2 regions of the Vescimonas fastidiosa genome follow, and region 2 is predicted to be linked to the other one. Evidence: riboswitches for the same ligand, from Rfam matches in the RefSeq annotation. Region 2 holds a riboswitch; the other holds the start of a gene.
The links. Region 2 has a riboswitch for cyclic di-GMP ahead of KI236_RS05270 (EAL domain-containing protein). Riboswitches for the same ligand answer to the same signal wherever they lie in the genome.
Positions count from the first base shown of each region.

Region 1: linked by a shared signal. The riboswitch ahead of KI236_RS03365 (hypothetical protein) and the one ahead of KI236_RS05270 (EAL domain-containing protein) in region 2 are both predicted to bind cyclic di-GMP.

Region 1 is NZ_AP023415.1:692,661-701,852, reverse strand. Features, by position in the region: gene KI236_RS12215 (hypothetical protein) at 1-97, opposite strand, end outside; gene KI236_RS03375 (redox-sensing transcriptional repressor Rex) at 175-804, opposite strand; gene KI236_RS03370 (XdhC family protein) at 984-1,952, opposite strand; cyclic di-GMP riboswitch class I at 2,192-2,272, shown strand; gene KI236_RS03365 (hypothetical protein) at 2,343-3,104, shown strand; gene KI236_RS03360 (hypothetical protein) at 3,111-3,809, shown strand; gene KI236_RS03355 (hypothetical protein) at 3,814-4,746, shown strand; gene KI236_RS03350 (beta strand repeat-containing protein) at 4,778-9,192, shown strand, end outside.
Region 2 is NZ_AP023415.1:1,068,244-1,077,435, forward strand. Features, by position in the region: gene KI236_RS05250 (hypothetical protein) at 1-812, opposite strand, end outside; gene KI236_RS05255 (S24/S26 family peptidase) at 893-1,633, opposite strand; gene KI236_RS05260 (hypothetical protein) at 1,883-2,611, opposite strand; gene KI236_RS05265 (hypothetical protein) at 2,990-3,763, opposite strand; gene KI236_RS05270 (EAL domain-containing protein) at 3,747-4,547, opposite strand; cyclic di-GMP riboswitch class I at 4,601-4,684, opposite strand; gene KI236_RS05275 (manganese efflux pump MntP) at 4,878-5,447, shown strand; gene KI236_RS05280 (TrmH family RNA methyltransferase) at 5,460-6,275, shown strand; tRNA gene KI236_RS05285 (tRNA-Ala) at 6,375-6,450, shown strand; gene KI236_RS05290 (DUF421 domain-containing protein) at 6,747-7,451, opposite strand; gene KI236_RS05295 (chloride channel protein) at 7,560-8,831, opposite strand; gene serC (3-phosphoserine/phosphohydroxythreonine transaminase) at 9,129-9,192, shown strand, end outside.

The DNA of each region.
Region 1 (9,192 bases), 380 kb from region 2:
GGTTGTTGTTGCAGCCGCAGCCGCAGCCGTTGCCGCAGAACAGGAACAGGATGATGACGCAGATGATGATCCAGCAGCTATTCCCCTGATTGCACATAATGTGACCTCCCTATGAAATTTACGGCCATGTCGCTGGCCTCAATCCATAGTATGCGCGGCGGGAGGAAAGGTGCGTCAGGGTCGGGAAATGCGATAGCTTAGGGTCAGGAGCGTGTCCACAAAGTGAACATCCTCGAAGAAAACATCGGGCTTATCCGTGCTCAGCTCCACATTGGTGAAGTTCCAAAAGCCCTTGATACCCAGGTCGATAAGGCGGCTGGCCATGGGCTGGGCCACATGCTGGGGAACGGTAAGCACCGCCACATCGGGCCGATAGTCGACAATATACTGCTCCAGCTCGTCCATGGAGCGGATGGTGACAGCATGGATGCTGGTGCCGATGAGGTCGGGGGAGACATCAAAGGCGGTGTCCACATGGAAGCCGACCTTTTCAAAGTCGAAGTTCTGCAGCAGAGCGTGGCCCAAATGGCCTACGCCGATGATGATAAGGCGGTGGCCCTTGTCGATGCCCAGGATATGCCCGATCTCGGAGCGAAGCTCGGCCACATTGTAGCCATAGCCCTGCTGACCGAACTCACCGAAGCAGCTCAAATCCTGGCGGATCTGGGAGGCGGTGATATCCATTTTGCTGCCCAGGGAGTTGGAGGAGATGCGCACAACGCCCTTGTTATACAGGTCGTCTAAATAGCGGTAGTAACGGGGGAGACGGTGGATGACAGCGTCGGAGACTTTTTGCTTTTTCATGTATAGGATCGGTCCTTTTCATTGGCGTTAATTTCAGGAAATAGTTTACCGCAGAAAACATGAGTTGTCAACTTTTTTAACAATGTTTTTAAAAAAAACTATAAGATTATTTAAAATAAGTATGTTGGGTGTGCATTAGGACCGGGAATGGCCAACCCCATTTTTAGTGCAGCCGTTGCTCAGTGCATGGGGCAGCCGTGGTGCCGGGGGCCGTCTTTTTCCCGGCGCAGAGCACGCTCACAGATCATTTCGCCGGCGATGGAGACGGCGATCTCCTCCGGGGTGACGGCCTTGATGGCTATGCCCACGGGGGTGTGAACACTGGCAATGGCGGTCTCCTGGACTCCGGCGGCCCGGAGGCGGGCATTGACGGAGGCGGTTTTAGCCCGGGAGCCGATGACGCCCACATAGGCGAAGTCTCGGCGGAGAATCTGCTCCTGGACGATAAAGTCATGGGTGTGGCCGCTGGTCATCACCACGATATAGTCCTCGGCGCTGCAGCTCAGGTAGCGGTCTATGTGGCTGAAATCGCCGCAGATCAGGCGCTCGGCGGCAGGGAAACGCTCTGGGGTGACCAGTTCGGGCCGGTCGTCGAACACCGTGACGCGGAAGCCCACGGAACGCAGCACCGGGGTCAGGGCCAGGGAACAGTGACCCGCACCAAAAAGTATGGCCCGCTCCCCTATGGAAAGAGGCATGGTGAAGGAGCTTTCCTTTTCCGGATCGTCCGTAAGAAAGCCAACCGTGCCATCCAAGGGCAGAGCCAGGTAACCGGGTCGGCGGTCTGCAATATGCTGCAGCAGGTCGGCGGCCAGGGCGGCCCAGGCGGCGTCCGTGCCGGGAATGAAGGTGAATAGGGCCGTGACATCCCCACCGCAGACCATGCCGATGTCCTCGGTATCGCTGCGATGGAGCGGGTATTCATGGAGGTCACTGCAGCGTTGGGCGATTAGATCCCGGGCGTGAAGAATGGACAGATTTTCCACATTCCCGCCGCCTATGGTGCCGCTCAGAGGACCCTGTGCCCCTACCAGCATCTGAGCGCCCTCCCCCCGAGGGGTGGAGCCGGACTCGCGGATGATGGTGACCAGGACGGTGTCGTGATGCTTTTCCATTTCATAGAGGAGCTTGGCAAAGATAGATTGCATGGTCGATTCTCCTTTGTATGTTTTCGGGAAATCTATTTTGCTTCATTTTACGCCGTTATTCTGAAAAATGCAATACGCAGCTCTGTGAGCTGCGGAGGAAATAGGAAAAAAGTATTATTCTGCTGCGATAGGGAACAAAGCATTGACAGAGGGATGGAAATGTGTTACAATTTTCAGGCAAAACCGAATTACCATAGCCGGAGCTGACCCAGGGGGCGAGCATACGGGGTGATTCAACTGAATGATTTAGGCAAAACCGTCGTGAGGCGGTGACGCAAAGCTATCGGGACTTTTTTCGAAAAGTCAGCCACGCTGCAATATCCTGGATATTGCGGCGTTTTGTCTTTTTTAGAAAAACCGGTGCGGCCTACGGGGAAAGGAGGGACGCCTGTGTCAAAGAAAACATCGGCCTTTGTGGGCCTGCTGCTGGCAGCGGCCATGATCGCCTTTGCCATTTTCGCAGCTAGTGTCGGCTTTAGCTGGTTTACAAACAGCGTTGGGGCGTCTGCCACCGGCATGAGCGTGTCGGCCAAGGGAAGCCTGGAAATACGAGCCGTCAGCGACGGGACGAATATCGCCGTGATGCAGCCCTCCGCTGATATGAAGCACTTCGGCGGTGCGAACCTGACACGCATTCGGCCCGGGGAATCCGGGAGCTTCACCTTTTATGTGTACAATCCGGACAGGGCGGACTTTTCCTTCTCTTATGTGCTGACGGTGACGAACAACGAATTCTTTCCGGGCGATACGAAGAACAAAGGGTTCTACGCCGATACAACGGAGGCTATGCAGAAGGAGGCCTTGCAGCACATCAACGCACATCTGCTGTTCTTCCGGGAGAAAAATACGGACGGTACTTACTCCGGGTGGATACCCGGTGGGCAGTCGGAGCAGGTGAAAGCCACTGCGCAGGAGCAGGCGGTGACGGTGTACTGGGTGTGGGTGCCCTGGTACAGCGATATTTTTGCGAGCGGCGCGCTCATTGCCGAGAAAGACCGGGCGGATATTGCAGCATATTACGGCAGCAAGGAACACCTGTCAGAGATGTTTGAAAGCGGCGAAAAGTCCGGGGACGGCTACAACAAGGCCGACTACATCATCGGCACCACGCTGCGGCATATGTGCTTTGACCTGACCGTGCAGGAGGAGTAAAAGACGATGCAAGCCGGGAAACGGAAAATTTCACAGAAAATGCTACTGATCTTGGTGATGGCGGGGGTGCTGATGATCTCCGCCGTTGCCTGGTTTGCGCTGGCCAACCGAAGCCGGTCGGGGGACTTGGAAATTGAAATGCCACCCATCATTTACATCAAGGACGACAATCTGCGGGAGATGACCTCCTTCGATCTGGACGGCCTGCAGATCAATAAGACCTATAACGCCCTGTTCTGCGTGGCTCCGGCCTATGAGGGGGCGGTGAAGGACTTTGATTTGGGCGTGATCTACACGGAGAACATCGGCATGGTCATTAACCTGTACCCGGTGCAGAACATCACCGATGCGGCCAAAGGCAGCGAGTACGAGAAGCGGACTTTGGAAGGGCAGGACTGCTATTTTAACTATACCACTTCGGATGCGAGCTGGAAAGCAACGGTCAAATATACCAAGGATAGAGTAGACGATGAAACGCAGGACCAGACGCACCTGAACCGGGGCGTATATAAGACATACAGCGACGAGTTTAAGGATTATACTGCCAAGGGAACAGACATCTATGCCAAGCTCAACGACACGGAAGCCTACCGCTTTTATGTGCTGCAGGTGACCTGGAAGGAGAATATCTCCGAGGCGGAGCTGGAGAAAGAGACGGATGTGGTGTACATCGTGACCCAGGGCGGCACCAAGAGGGGGGCGTGACGGCATGAGACTAAGAAAAAAGAAGCTCCCTGCGGCCCTATGGGCGGTGCTGGTGCTGGCATTGTCGGCCACGCTGGTGCTGGCAGCCTACTATGGCAAGGGCAACTTTAAGGATGTGTTCGTGAATCGGAAGCACTCCTTTTCCAGCGATGTGCTCAGCAGCGTTTCCAGGTTTGAGGAGGCGGATAAAAATGTGGTGCGGCCCCAGGGTATGGCGGCCAAGAGCATCAGCTTTTATAACTATGACCGCTCTACGGGGGAGTATAACGACTTTGATGTGACCTTCTCCGTGTATGCCTGGCTGGACAAGGACGATACCGGGCGGGCCTATACCATTTCCTATGGTACTACGACGGGTAAGACGGTGAACAGCACGACCCATGATACACCGATATTTACCGCCACACTCAAGGGAAAAAAGGCCTCGGAGCTGGCCATAACGGTGCAGTTTAACGCCAATGCAAACGAAGACCTGACTACCTTCCCTAAGTTGCTGATGGTGGCTGTGCCTGATACGCCCCGATATATGGCCAGCCGGATGCTGGGGGCGTGCATCGTGCCGTCCCGGTCAGAGGGCTTCCATGTGGACTGCGGGTTTGAAAAAACCGAAGGAAATGTGGATATAGAGGACTACGCAGCGTTTATCTATGGAATCTCCATGGTAGGTGAGCCGCCGAAGAACGGTGTTTTGCGGGTGCTGTGGCGGTCGGACCGGCTGACGCTGATGGAGCATAATGATTTCAAGGCGCGGAATGTGGAAAATCCAACGGACGGATTCGACAAATATATCTATATTCCCCAGGAGACGGACTACTATGGCCGGCTCTCCTTCATGCGGGTGCAGGGGATAGAAGATGAGAAGAACAATCCCTGGAAGAACAATAGCTATAACTGGACGGATCTGGAGAGCTTTGTAAAGTGGCAGCAGCTGCCATAAGGACACACATACAGACAACAGGTGAATGTGTATGAAAAGTAGATTGCAAACAAATAAAAAGGGGAGAGCGGGCGTACTGTCGGTGCGGTCCGCCGTATGCCTTTTCACAGCTTTGGCGGCGGTGGTGGTGATCGCTTTGACTTGGTGGAGCCGGGCCTATGCGGCGGAGATACCGGCCGGATATGCTCTGGATGCAAGCAAAATTTTGAACCTTGCTGACAACGGCTCCTATGGGGGTATTACCCGCAATGGGGATAAGGAATTCGGCATTACCGGGGCTCAGGGCTTCGTTACGCTGGCCCGAGTGTCTCAGTCGAATAGCCTGGAGGGATATACCTTCCAAATTTTTGCAAGTGATACTTGGGAATTGACGGTAGATGCGGGGGATTTGGAGAAAAGTTTTTACGGTATCGGCAACGACGAACATCCCTTTAAGGGCAAAATTTATATGGCCAAAGTGCCCGGATCGACCTACCTGAAGATTAGTGGGTGGAATGTGCTGTTTAACAATCTGTCCAATGAGGCGTCTATTACCAAAGAAACTGATAAAATTGACTTGTGTGCGGATATTAATGCGCCCTTTGCTTTGTGCGATACGCTCACCATTACAAAGGATAGCCATGCCCTGGATATCAGCGCATTCCGCTTTGCGGCCAGAGAGGTGCAGAGTGACGGAAGCGTAAAGGGTGTAGTGCAAGGGAATAAGACGGCGGGCTTGGTGGCGGGTAAGGTCACGGGCAGTGGCACTTGCGCCGTGGATCTGAGTCCCTGCTTCAAGGACGGAGCCCAGTACGCCTTGGAGACGGCCGGCGGCAGCGCAGGCGGTCTGTTTGGCATGATTGAGAAAGATGCGTCGGTTTCCGTGACCACAGGGAACCTGAATATCCTGGTTTCCAGTGCCGGTGCGGGTAATGCCGGTCTGCTGGTGGGCGAAAACAAGGGCACTTTCACCGTGAGCAGCGAAAGCACCTATACAGGCAGCGCTACGGCGGCGGCTGACTACGCCGCAGGCCTGGTGGGCGTGAACGCGAATACGGGAACAGTTAATTTTGCTAAGAGTGTAACGGTGAACGCCTTTACAGCTACGGGCGCGTATGTAGGCGGCGTAGCGGGCAAATCCGACGGCAAGATCACCGTGGAAACGGGGAAAACCTGCACCGTTTCAGGCAGCACCTTTACTTCGGCGGCTACCCTGCCGATGCTGGGGGGCGCGGTGGGACAGGCCACGGCGGCTCCGGTGGGCAGCTTTGTCCTGTCCGGGAACACATTTGACAAAAGTGGTAATATAGGCGGCTTTATAGGCAGCTTTACCGCCGAGAAAGCGGCGAACTTCACCGATGTGACCGTGACCGGCGCCACCTTCAACGGAACCGGCGCGGCAGACCACAGTGTGGGCGGCTATTTCGGCCTGATTTCGGGTAAAAATGCTGTGACGCTTACAAATGGCAAGGCTTCTGCCTTTACATTTAATTCCCTGACGGCGGGCAGTTATGGCGGCGTTATCGGCACGGTGAAGGCTAACTCCGTTGTGACGGTAGGCGGGGGCATGACGGTGACGAATACCTTTGCGAGCGGCGGCTTCTCCGGCTCCCTGGGCGGCGCTGTGGGCTGCGTGAAGCAGGGGGCTTACTGCAAGCTGGACAACCTCACGCTGAATAACACCATGAACGCCGCTTTGCAGGCGGGCGTCGGCGACCTGGTGGGGCAGGCTGCGGATAAAGCGCTTGTGGATGTAGGCCGCATCACATATACGAATAATGGGCAGGCATCGGTTCTGGTTTCCGCCACCGGAGTCGGGACGGTGCTGCGCCTGGCCGGGGCTATCACGGACAGCTCTGCCAGCTCCGGACATATCGTGCGCACCCAGAACCAATCGCTGCTGTACGCAGATACCGACTACACCTTTGCCCGCACCGGGACACTTGCCAGCAACGATGTGGGCAACTACGGGCAGATTCTGCGCAATGATAAGCTGCATATTCTCAACTTTGATGCCGCAAGTCATACAGTGTCTGTGCAGAATCCTTTGACTTTTTCGACCAATATTACCTTGAGCTCGGCGGCGGATGCGGCTAAGCTGGCCCTGACGCTGCACACCCACGGCGCGGTCAGCGGGGTAAAGGGCATTCAGGGCAATCAATATAAAAATCTGCTTTCTTCGTCTGTCACCATTACCCTAACGGGGGATATTGACCTGCGGGGCAGCGGCGTGGAGCAGTTTACGCCATCCAATGATCCCTATACCGTTTTCTCCGGCAAGATAGTGGGCGGTGGTCATACGCTGACCCTCTCTATCGGTGAGAGTGCCCGGACGCAAGGAGCGGAATCTGCCAATGTGGGTGTACTGGCGGATATTTCTTCGGTCAATTCGGTCAATAATCGCTGCTGGATGGGCGCTTTTTCCGCAATAGCCGGTGCGTCGGTGGAAAATCTCACCGTGGACGGTGAAGTGATGCACTATGCAGATGCGCCGAAGGGCTTTTTCCTCGGTGGCTTTGGGGGGTATGTTTCGGGAAATTCTATCACCATCCAAAACTGCACGACGAATCTGAATATTACCTTGGATAAAGGTAAGGGTTTCACGCGCATGAGCATTTATATAGGTGGTTTTTTAGGTTCCATCCAAAGTAATACTGCTATCAGCATCACAGACAGCACTACCACAGCGAAGATCAGCTTGCTGAATGGGAGCTATGGCATTGAGGCCGTTTATCTTGGGGGTATGGTGGGCAAAGTGAGCACCAATACCAGTAAGGACATTGCGTTTACGGGCAACACAATCAGCGCGTCAATTACCCAAAATGTGAATGCGACCAACGCTCATGTGGGCGGGTGCTTCGGCGACCTGATATGCAACAACTACATCAATGTGGACATGACCGGTACCAAGGCGGTCAATGCGTCTGTGACCTCTGCGTCCAGCGCCTCTGCCGGGGGCCTGATCGGTCACACGGTGCAGAAGTGCAAGCTGGTGCTGGATGGGGCCTGGCAGGGTACGGTCAGCAGCGGCAATGCGTCCGTGGGCGGACTTATTTACGACCTGGACGGCAAGCTGACGGTAAATAGCGGCTTCTCTGTAAATGGCTCTACCTTTACATCAAAAGGCGAAACCAAGGGCATTTTGGTGGCCGAGGGCACCCAGGCGTTTGTTGTGGTCAACTGCGACCCGTCGGGGTTCCAGACCGTTAAGGCGGACGGATTTGATCTGTTTGTGGGAAAGAATATTGCTTCCCGTGCGTCTATGGGCGTTGCTGCCACCGGCGGACTGGTGACGGTGGAGACGGGGATAACTGAGGATGCAGATATAGGTAGAATTCCTGACACCAGCGGCTGGTATAGCATGATCTCCGCCCGGCAAAACAGCAATACGAGATATTATTTCAACATCGCCAAGCTGGATTATACAGACGGAGATTATACGCCCAGCACAACAGCTAAGACTCCGGCGGATGTGATCTACTGGCATGTGTACGACTATGTGCAGGGGGCGCTGCCGGACTATGTGCGGGAGAAGAGCTTTCCCGCGGCCATCACAGACATCACCGGGGCCGACAAGGACATCGACATGACCAATTACTCCTTCTATCCCACGAAGAAGGAGGGGGTGACCTTTGACTTCAGCGGGAAGAAGCTGACCTTTGGCTATACTGTGGCGGGCCTGCCCCAGACAGGGCAGATGTTCGGCATTCAGAGCGGTATTTTGTCCGATGTGATCGCCACAAACGAAAGTATCACCGCTTCGCTTACGAATATTACCCTGAGCGGGAAAATTTTCCCGGTAAACAACAATAACAGCAGTAGCTCCGGCGCGTTCATCTGCGGTAAGGTGGTGGGCAATCGGACCGCCACTGTGACGGCGGACGCCAATTTCAAGGTGGAAAAGGTGTTCTTTGACGGGCTGACGGTGGACGGCGCGGCCACGCCGCTGCTGATAGACACCATTGGCAGCAATGTCACCGGAGCCCTGACCTCCGTTTCTCAGTATACACAGGGCACTTATGAGGAGGTCAATAAGACGACCGCTTACACGGCTAAGGCGGCCAGTGCGCTGATCGGCAGGGGCGGCGTGGCTAAGGAAAACAATAGTACGGCCTCCTCCAACATCTCCGTGACTTTCAAAAACATCGTTTTTGCGGCGGAGAAAGGGAAGTCCATCTTCACCAAGGCCAGCTACTTTGAGGCTATTAACTGCGTGAACGGCACGGGCGCATACATCTATAACTTCAACCTGGCGGAGGACTGGGACGGCGGACACAAGAACGCCGTGACCTACGGTACGGAAATTTCTACCAACCCCAAGCAGTACGAGTATTACGACCAGGAGATATTGGTGGACCCCAATACGCAACCGACCCAACATGGCGGCACGAACACGGCGTTTTCCAACGGATATATGCCCTATGTGCTTACCACCATGGACGGCGGCACCAGCCTGCGGGTAAACCG
Region 2 (9,192 bases):
TAGCCGAACAGCTCGTTGCGGTCCCGCCAGGAGGGCTGCACGGAGGCGATGGTGGCGTCATTTTGGAAGTATTTGCCCATCATGTACGGCAGCGAGGTTTTACCGGTACCGGAGATACCCTGGAGGATCACCAGCTTCGTGCAGGCAAAGCCGGAGAGCATCAAGCGGATGGTGCGCTCATCGTAGTACAGGCCGTTGTTGGTGCAGGCGAAGTTGCGCATATCCTCGCAGATGTCCCGGAGGGTCATGCCCCGCTCATAGACCGGGGGCGTGTAGTAAATATACTTCTCGTCCACGGCGGCCAGGCGGGTAAAGCGGGCGGCCGGGGCGGCGGGCAGGTTGGCCTGGGGCTGCTCCGAATCCTGCTCCTCGGCAGGCTCCTCGGTAGACTCCATAAGCTCCTTGAACTGGTCATAGGACAGTCCCGCCTGTGAGACCTTCAGCTGCATGATCCGCTCCTTTTCGGAGGTCAGGCGCAGGACATCCCGGTGCAGGTCGGCGATTTCCTCCAAAAGGTCCTCGTTTCCCACGATGCCGCGGCGGAAGCGGATGTACTTCCGCACGGCCAGCACGGCCAGGAAGATGACCCCCGCCCACACGGCCAGCACCAGCAGGAACGCCAGAATGGAGAATATCCAGTCGAACACGCCAAAGTTAGGTGCCTCGTCGGCCCAGATTTTGAAGTAATAGGGCAGGTTAAAAATCTTGATGATGCCCAGGACGATCCCCTTAACGACCATCAGGACGCCGCCCAGCATATTGTCAAAAAAGGCCTTGAACCAGGTCAGAAAGCCGTATAAAAAGTCATGCATAGCAGATTTTCCTTACAATTTCAGTGCGGATTGGTGTGTATGTAGGGTCTTAACCCAGGAATGCGGTGTACCTCGGGGCGTTAAGACTTGATTTCCTCGTTATTGTTTTCCTTCTCCTGCTGCTTTTTCAGGTACTCCTCCACGGCCCTTTGGCGGATAAGCTCCTCATCGGCGGCGGAGATGACCTTCTTGCCGGAGTTCTTCACAGACATAAAGGCCATAACGAACTTCACAAGCTGATAGATAAAGAACAGGATAAGCGGCAGCAGGATGCACACGCCGAAGCCCACCTGGGTGCTCAAGAAGTCCAGCACCTTGCCCAGGGCGGGAATCTTAGAGCCGGTGTACACGGCGATGATGGTGCCGCGGCTGACCTGGCCGCCGTCCACCAGGTCGTTGTTGTCGCCCTTGGTGGTAACAGAGACCAAGGTGCCGTTTTCGTTGCGCTCCACGGCCACGATACGGTGGGTGTTATAGTCCACGGTGTCAGAGCCGTCCAGCTTCATCTCGAAGGTGATGATGTCCCCCACCTCCAGGGCGTCAAGGGCGGCGTCGTCCTCGGCAATGTACTTGCTCAGGAGCATGGTGCCAGCGGAGAAGCCGGCGGGCTTGTCGGCAGGGACGCCGGCAGGCTTTTCCGCGTCCATGGACTCGGTTTTCACATTCAGAAAGCAGGTGCTTCCCACGGTGGGGACATTTTTTGCGTTGGTGCCGGCGGAGACGGCCACAATGGACACGCCTACGCACAAAACCACCAGCACCCAGATAAGCACATCCACCACGGTGCCGATGATTTTCTTTGTATTTTTCTTTTTTTCCATTCCCGTTTAGCTCCTTTGTATGATTTGAGGAGTGCGATGCTTGCTTTTGTAGGGTATTGCGGCTTCCCGCAGCAGGGCCGGGGCTTTGCCTGCAGCTCGGGTGCGGGAGATACGCCGGTCGGCGGGGTGATAGCGCCCCGCCCTACGGATGCATAGACAAAGGATGTGTAGGGCGGGCTGCCCCCAGCCCGCCGGGGCCGGGGATTTCCCCCCGCAGCGCCCCCCAGGGCGCCGCAGGGAGATTTATAATTAGATACCCAGGTCGAAGGTCAGCTTAACCGTACCCTGGAGCTTATTCGCTGTAGCTGCTGCATTAAAATAGTCACTGTTTACATTATCAGATGTACCGTCAATATATGTATAAACAGTAACTTTAACAGAAGTCGCAGAAGTCAGGGAAACAGTTGCCGTGCCCTGCGTAGTGGTGTCATTTAGCAGAATGGGCTCCTGTGCATCGCCGACAAACACAGCTGTAGAAATAGCAGCATCATCTCCGGCTGCCTTCTCAAAAGCAATGGAAAGGGTCTTATTACTGGCAGGTTCGGAGTCCTTTGAAAGAGTCAGCCAAAACTCGCTCTTCTGCATATAGTCTCCATTCCCGAGGGCAATCGTCTTTCTACCCAATACCGCATCCGTCGCATGATTGCCGTTTTTATTATTTGCGGTATACCATGTCTTTGCGTCAATTTTATTGGTGTTGTCTGTGTCACTGGCGATTTCAGTTTCAGTATAGGCACAGGGGTAAACAGTTGCTGCAGCTGCATTAGTTTCCTTGGTAATTGCAGAAGTTTCCTTACTTGTGCTATTGTCCTTAGTATCAATCAGCAGATAAGTTGCATTGGACTTGGCAGTCACTTGCATGTTCGTGGCCGTAACAGTGGTGTTCATCGAAAACCACGCATAGGTGGAGGTTCCCACGAAGAGTGCCGAGACCAGCAGCATACACAGGGCGGGAATCAATTTTCTGAACTTTTTCATTTGTTTTTCCTCGCTTTTCTTTAGTTTTTGTATTTATCCAAACCGTCTCAGTACGAAGTCGGACGGTGAAGGAACGAAATAGTAAGGGGAAAGATAGCCTCCCTTGCCTAAAGGGAGAGAGACCCGCGGCGGGTTTCCGTGGGTCGCAAGGGGTACAGGTGGGACGGGAGCAGAAGGCGTGTCCCGCCCCACCGGGAAAAGAGGGTCTATTTTGAGGGGTCCCATAACTGCCGCAGCGGGGTCCCTCGCCGCGCTTTTGCGCGGGAATGGAAACGCATCGGACGCTATGGCGAAGGACCCCGTGAGCAGTTGGGGTAAGTTAGGGGTACGGCGGGGCGGGGCGTCGGGAACGCCGCCCCCTACGGGGGTGTGCGGGAGTTATTCCTCGGCCACCACATTCATAACCATGTCCACCTTGAACTCGCCGCCCAGGATGTCGTCGGTGCAGTCGGGGTCGTTGCCCTCGATCCAGATGACCACGGTTATTTTGGATATATCCCCGGGCTTAAAGCCCGCCACCCGGCCCTGGGCCACAGAGCCGCTGGCGGCGAAATTGGTCATGGTGCGGTTATCCGGGTCCACCTCCGGCAGGCCGCTGCCCCCGGTGCGGGGCTTGGCATAGTCGGTATAGTCGCCGCTGCGGGTATATTCCTTGGTGAAGCTGTCGTAGTAAAAGGGTGTATAGTACAGGCGCACGCGAATGGCCGAGTCCACGCCGATGGTCTTGCGGGAGATGACCAGGTCATAGTCATAGGTAATGGTGCTCTGGCCCACATTCTTGGCGTAGAAGGTGTAGGCCACATAGTTTTCCCCGTTGTGCTCGCCGTCCACATCGTTGAGGTCGGCGGGAAGAGAGTTGCCGTCGATGTTGGTAACATCCTTCACGGCCTTAGAATTGAGATAAGATACGGGGTTGAGAAATTTATCCGATTCGCAGAGGGTGAGGTAATATTTGCGGTCGGTGAGGTTATTGATCTTCACCGTAAAGCTGCCGTACTTGGTGAACAGAATGGAGATGATGTACACGATGATAAGCACCAGGGTAATGAGCCCCAGCACCGGCGGCACGATCTTCTTATACAGACGGTAGCGCTTGACCTCCTCCGCCGACCGGGTCAGCACGGACCCGGGCTGTTTAGTTGAAACCGGCAAGGGATGCCACGCTCCTTTCCGATAAAAGGTCTGTCAGTTCTTTTTCCATATACAGGCTCCGGCCCTCCGTCCGCAGGCCCGGGGCCGGGGTATAATATGCGCACTGGGCCTCATTGAGCCCCCGCAAAACCGTCTCCGCAGGCACCCCCACAGCCAGGGTCTGAATGCCCAAGGCTCCGGCGAATTGTATATAGGCCGCCATGCCCGCAGGAAAGTCGCCCTTACGGTCCCGCTCCAGCAGCAGCAGATCCGGGGCCGCCAGGGGCAGTACGGACATGGGAAAATCCGCCCGGCCAAAGCCCTCCACGGCCACCTTGCAGCCCAGAGAGCGAATATGCAGCAGGGCGCTTTGCAGGTCCTTGGGCGGCAGGCGCAGCAGCTCCGGAGCGAAGGACAGGCACACCGCCTCGGCGCACTTGGGGTCCGCCGCGCGTAAAAGCCGTGTCACCTCTGCCGCCAGGGTCCCGCGCCTCACCAGAGACACGGGACACGAGAGCAGAAATAGGGAGATGCCGCGGGCCTGCGATTGCAGGGCGGGCAGAGCGCCCAACACCACCCGCAAATTGCGCGCGGTGAAGGAGGAGGCGCTCTCCCGGTCGTCCTCCAGCGCAGGCATATAGTCCCCGGGATCAAGGGTTCCATAGTCCACACTGTTGACCAAGGCCCGGCTGCGCAGGCCCGCGACATTGGAGAAGAGGCAGTCGTAAATGGGCGTGCATTTCAGCTCAATGGGCCGCACGCCGCTGTCGATGGTACGGGTAACGGAAATATTCAGCTTGTCCATCCCGCACCTCCATACCATCCGAAAAAAAATAAACCCCGGTTGCAATCTCTGAAAATTGCAACCGGGCTGACTTAGATGAGCAATAAGTCCCCTTGGCTTTGCGTCACTGTCTCACGGCAGTTTTGCCAAACGATCTTAACTTCAGGATAAAAGTACCATAATCGTCCCCTTCTGTCAAGTATTTTTTTTCGGTTTTTTAACGCCCCTCCCCCAGCCCCTCCCCCGACAGGGAAACATTGACTTTTCCCTAAAATTATGAGATACTATTTGGATATTATGGATTCTTGTCGGTATGCATTTGCAGTCCGGCCCGACAGGGAGGAAACACAGATGAAACTAACGGAACTGGCGCTGCTGGCGGTGGGTCTGTCCATGGACGCCTTTGCGGTGGCCATTTGCAAGGGTCTGTCCGTGCAGAAGCCGGGATGGAAGCACTACCTGACCGTGGGGCTGTGGTTCGGCGGCTTTCAGGCGCTGATGCCCACCCTGGGCTACCTGCTGGGCACCACCTTTGAGCGATACATCACCTCGGTGGATCACTGGGTTGCCTTCGTGCTGCTGTGCCTCATCGGCGGAAATATGCTCAAGGAGGGCTTTTCCAAGGAGCAACAGGAGGAGAGCGCCTCCTTCGGCTTCAGGTCTATGCTGCCTTTGGCCCTGGCCACCAGCGTAGACGCCCTGGCGGTGGGCATCACCTTTGCCCTGCTGCCGGATGTGCATATTTTCCGTGCCGTGGGGCTTATCGGGGCCATCACCTTCTGCCTGTCGGCGGTGGGCCTGAAGGTGGGCAATATCTTCGGGCTGCGCTACAAGAGCAGGGCCGAGATCGTAGGCGGCGTCATCCTTATTCTCATCGGTGTGAAGATTCTGCTGGAGCATCTGGGCGTTATCAATTTTTGACGGAGGAAAACCATGGCGGATATTCGGGAGATCGCGGATTTTTCCGCGCCGGAGCTGGATATTTTTGCACGGCTGCGGGACAGTCAGCTGGCGAATTGGGAGTGTGCGGAGCAGGGCGTCTTTATCGCCGAAAGCCCCAAGGTCATTGCCCGGGCGCTGCAGTCCGGCTATGAGCCCATCTCGTTTTTAATGGAGCGCCGCCATGTGGAAAATCAGGCCAAGCCCCTGCTGGAGCGGTGCCCGGAGGTGCCGGTTTTCACGGCGGAGGAGCCGGTGCTGGCCCAAATGACGGGCTTTCACCTGACCCGGGGGATGCTGTGCGCCATGAAGCGCCGGACGCTGCCCCGGGTAGAGCAGGTGTGCGCAAATGCCCGGCGGGTGGCGGTCTTGGAGCGGGTGATGAATCCCACCAATGTAGGCGCCATCTTCCGCTCGGCGGCAGCACTGGGCATGGACGCGGTGCTTTTGACGCCGGAGTGCAGCGACCCGCTGTATCGCCGCAGCACACGGGTGAGCATGGGAACGGTGTTTCAGATCCCCTGGACCTATCTGCCGGAGGGAAGCTGGACGGAAAAGCTTCATGCCCTGGGCTTTCGCACGGCGGCTATGGCTCTGCGGGCGGATTCGGTGCGGCTGAATGACCCCCGGCTCCTGGCGGAGCCGCGCCTGGCCATCGCCCTGGGCACCGAGGGGGACGGTCTGGCAGACGGCAGCATTGAGGACTGCGACTACACGGTGTGCATCCCCATGGCCCATGGGGTAGACTCGCTGAATGTGGCAGCAGCCAGCGCCGTGGCCTTTTATCAGCTGGGCCGGGTGCAGGAATAAAAAAACAGAAAATTTGGAGAAAAATGTGTTGACAAATGCCCGGAAGTATACTATACTAAGTAAGTCGGCAGCCAAGGCGCCGCGAAGTGAATAGAACCTGGGGGTATAGCTCAGCTGGGAGAGCGCTTGAATGGCATTCAAGAGGTCAGCGGTTCGATCCCGCTTATCTCCACCAGGAAAGTTCCGAAATCTGCGGATTTCGGAACTTTTTTTGCACTTTTAGCGTGACTCTTGAAAATTCCGAAAAAGTCGTGCATAACGCGTACATAATTGCCTGGTTTTTGGGGTGTCAAAACGAGAGTCAAAACCCAGATTTTTACATGATTTTTTGGCCTTTGAAAAAAATTCTTATTTTATAATCAGGCTGCCAGTGTGAAATTTGTCCGTCACAGACTGACAAATTATGCGCGCCGCAGACTGCAATCCTTTTGTCGGAAAAACCCGGAGAGTTTTTCGAAAGTCTCAACCCCCTTACCTATCTGCCAGATCTGCCGGCTCCCGCTTGCTCTCCATGGGGAACACCGTCACCTGATTTCCGTCCGCCATAGCCAAAAACACCTCTCCGGCCTCCCTGTACCCCTGTTTTTCCAGCTGCCGCACAAGCCAGCTCTCGTCCTTTCCGATCCGCTGCAGATTTCCCCGCAGTATCACCCCATCCTGGATCACCGAGGTCTGCAGCAGCGTCTGGTCCGGCTGCATGGATAGGTCCGCCGGTGTAGCGGGCCTCTGCATCTCCACGGGCAAAAAAGTCACCGTACCGTTGTGCTCCAGCAGCGCCGTCTGTATCTGTCCCAGGTCAAAATATCCCCCGATGCGGCAATACATGAGAAAGTCCCCCAGATCCATCTTGGTCTTTTTCAGATTCTCCCGGTAAATCACTCCGCCGTCCATCAAAATCAGCGGCTTTCCCGTAATGATCCGTCGAGCCCCCAGGGATTTGTTGGTCCATAGGGAAATGCACACCGCCGCCACCGCATACACCACCATGGCAACCAGCGAATTTTCCGGTGTGTCCAGCTCCGTGGCCATCTCCGCGGCGATGGAGCCCACGGTGATGCCGATAACATAGTCAAACAGGTTCATCTGCGATACCTGCTTGTTTCCCATGAGCTTTGTCAGCAAAAACATGGCCGCCAGGGACACCAGCGATGTCACGGCCACCTGCACGAGATCCATAAAAATACCTCCCCAACCATACTTTTCCTCAGTATGGCCGGGGAGATGATTTTTTATCCAAAAAGTCCTGGCAGCCCTTGCGTCAGCAGGATTTTTCGCCGTTTCTTTTTATCCGTTCTTATCCTCATTTTCATTGGTGTGGATGTTGATAAACTCCGCCCGCATCTTGGAATAGAGGATGGTCTGGCTGCTGTACAGTCCGCAGTAGCCCGACAGCAGATAGCTGATGGCGCAGGCCATAGCAAAATACAGCAGGTCCCCGGTGCCGAACAGCTCAATGCTCAAAAACACGGACGCAATGGGACAGTTCACCGCTCCGCAGAACACCGCCACCAGCCCGATGGCCGCTCCGAAGCCCGCCGGAAGTCCCAAAAAGCCCCCCAGCACGCACCCGAAGCAGGCGCCCACGAAGAAGGAGGGCACCACCTCGCCGCCCTTGAAGCCGAATCCGATGGTCACAGCGGTAAACAGCAGCTTCAGCAGCCACGCCCAGCCCCCGACCTCTCCGCCGATGGCCCGGCTCACCACCTCCATGCCTGCGCCGTTATAGTCCGTGGTGCCCACCAGCAGCGTCAGTCCTATGACCAGCACGCCGCCCACAAAGGCCCGGATAAAGGGATTGGGCAGCAGCCTCGCCGCCCTGCGACCCGTCTCCTGCAGTCCCCGGCAAAACAGGATGCTCACCACTGCGCACCCAATGGCGAGTAAAATCACCAGCACCATGGTCCAGGCGTCCAGCCCCGGGTCCGCCACCGTAAACCGCGTAGGCGGCACCTTCATCATCAGGCTCACCAGATAGCCCACCAGCGCCGCCGTCAGGCATGGAATAAGCCCCGCGTAGTAAAATACACCCACGCTGATGACCTCCATGGCAAACACCGCCGCCGTCAGCGGCGTTCCGAACAGGGCTGAGAACACCGCGCTCATGCCGCAGAGGGTCGCCAGGGGCAGGTCCTTTTCCCCCAGATGCAGCAGCCGCCCGGTGGTGTGTCCGATGCCACCGCCTATCTGCAAGGCCGCGCCCTCGCGCCCGGCGCTTCCGCCCCCCAAATGGGTCAGTACCGTAGACACAAAGATCACCGGCACCAGCAGCACCGGCACATTTTTCCCGAAATGCACCGACTCGATTACGGCGTTGGTGTCCTTTCCCTCCACCTTTGTCACCCGGTACAGCCCCGCAATGATAACGCCCAGCACCGGCAGCAAATACAGCACCCACGGATGGGCCAGCCGCACCTGGGTGGCGTAGTTCACGCCGATGTGGAACACCGACCCAATGATCCCGCCGATGCCGCCGATGAGTCCCCCCACCGCCAGCCACTTGCCCAGCACCGCCGGATACGCGCCGATATGTACCATGAGCTTTTTCCACTTGTCCATCCCGTGCCGTCCTTTCCCGGAGATCCGCCAAAATTCTCCCTATTTTATACCATCTTTGCCCCTCCCTGTCAATCGCCGTCTATGCATTTTTCCCCCGAAGCCCTGCCACGGCCTCCACGGCGGCAAGGTTCCCCGCCCCCGAAATTTCCCCCCTCTATCTGTCCCTCTGAAAATTTTTTAGATAAACTCAAAAAATGTGGATTTTTATGGTTGATTCTCCCGACGGAATGTTCTATACTATATCTGTATGAATCGTAAATCCCCGATTACATTACACAAACAGGAGGTACTATCAAAATGAAGTATAACCGCACTTTTAATTTTTCCGCCGGCCCTGCCATGATGCCGGAGCCTGTCCTGG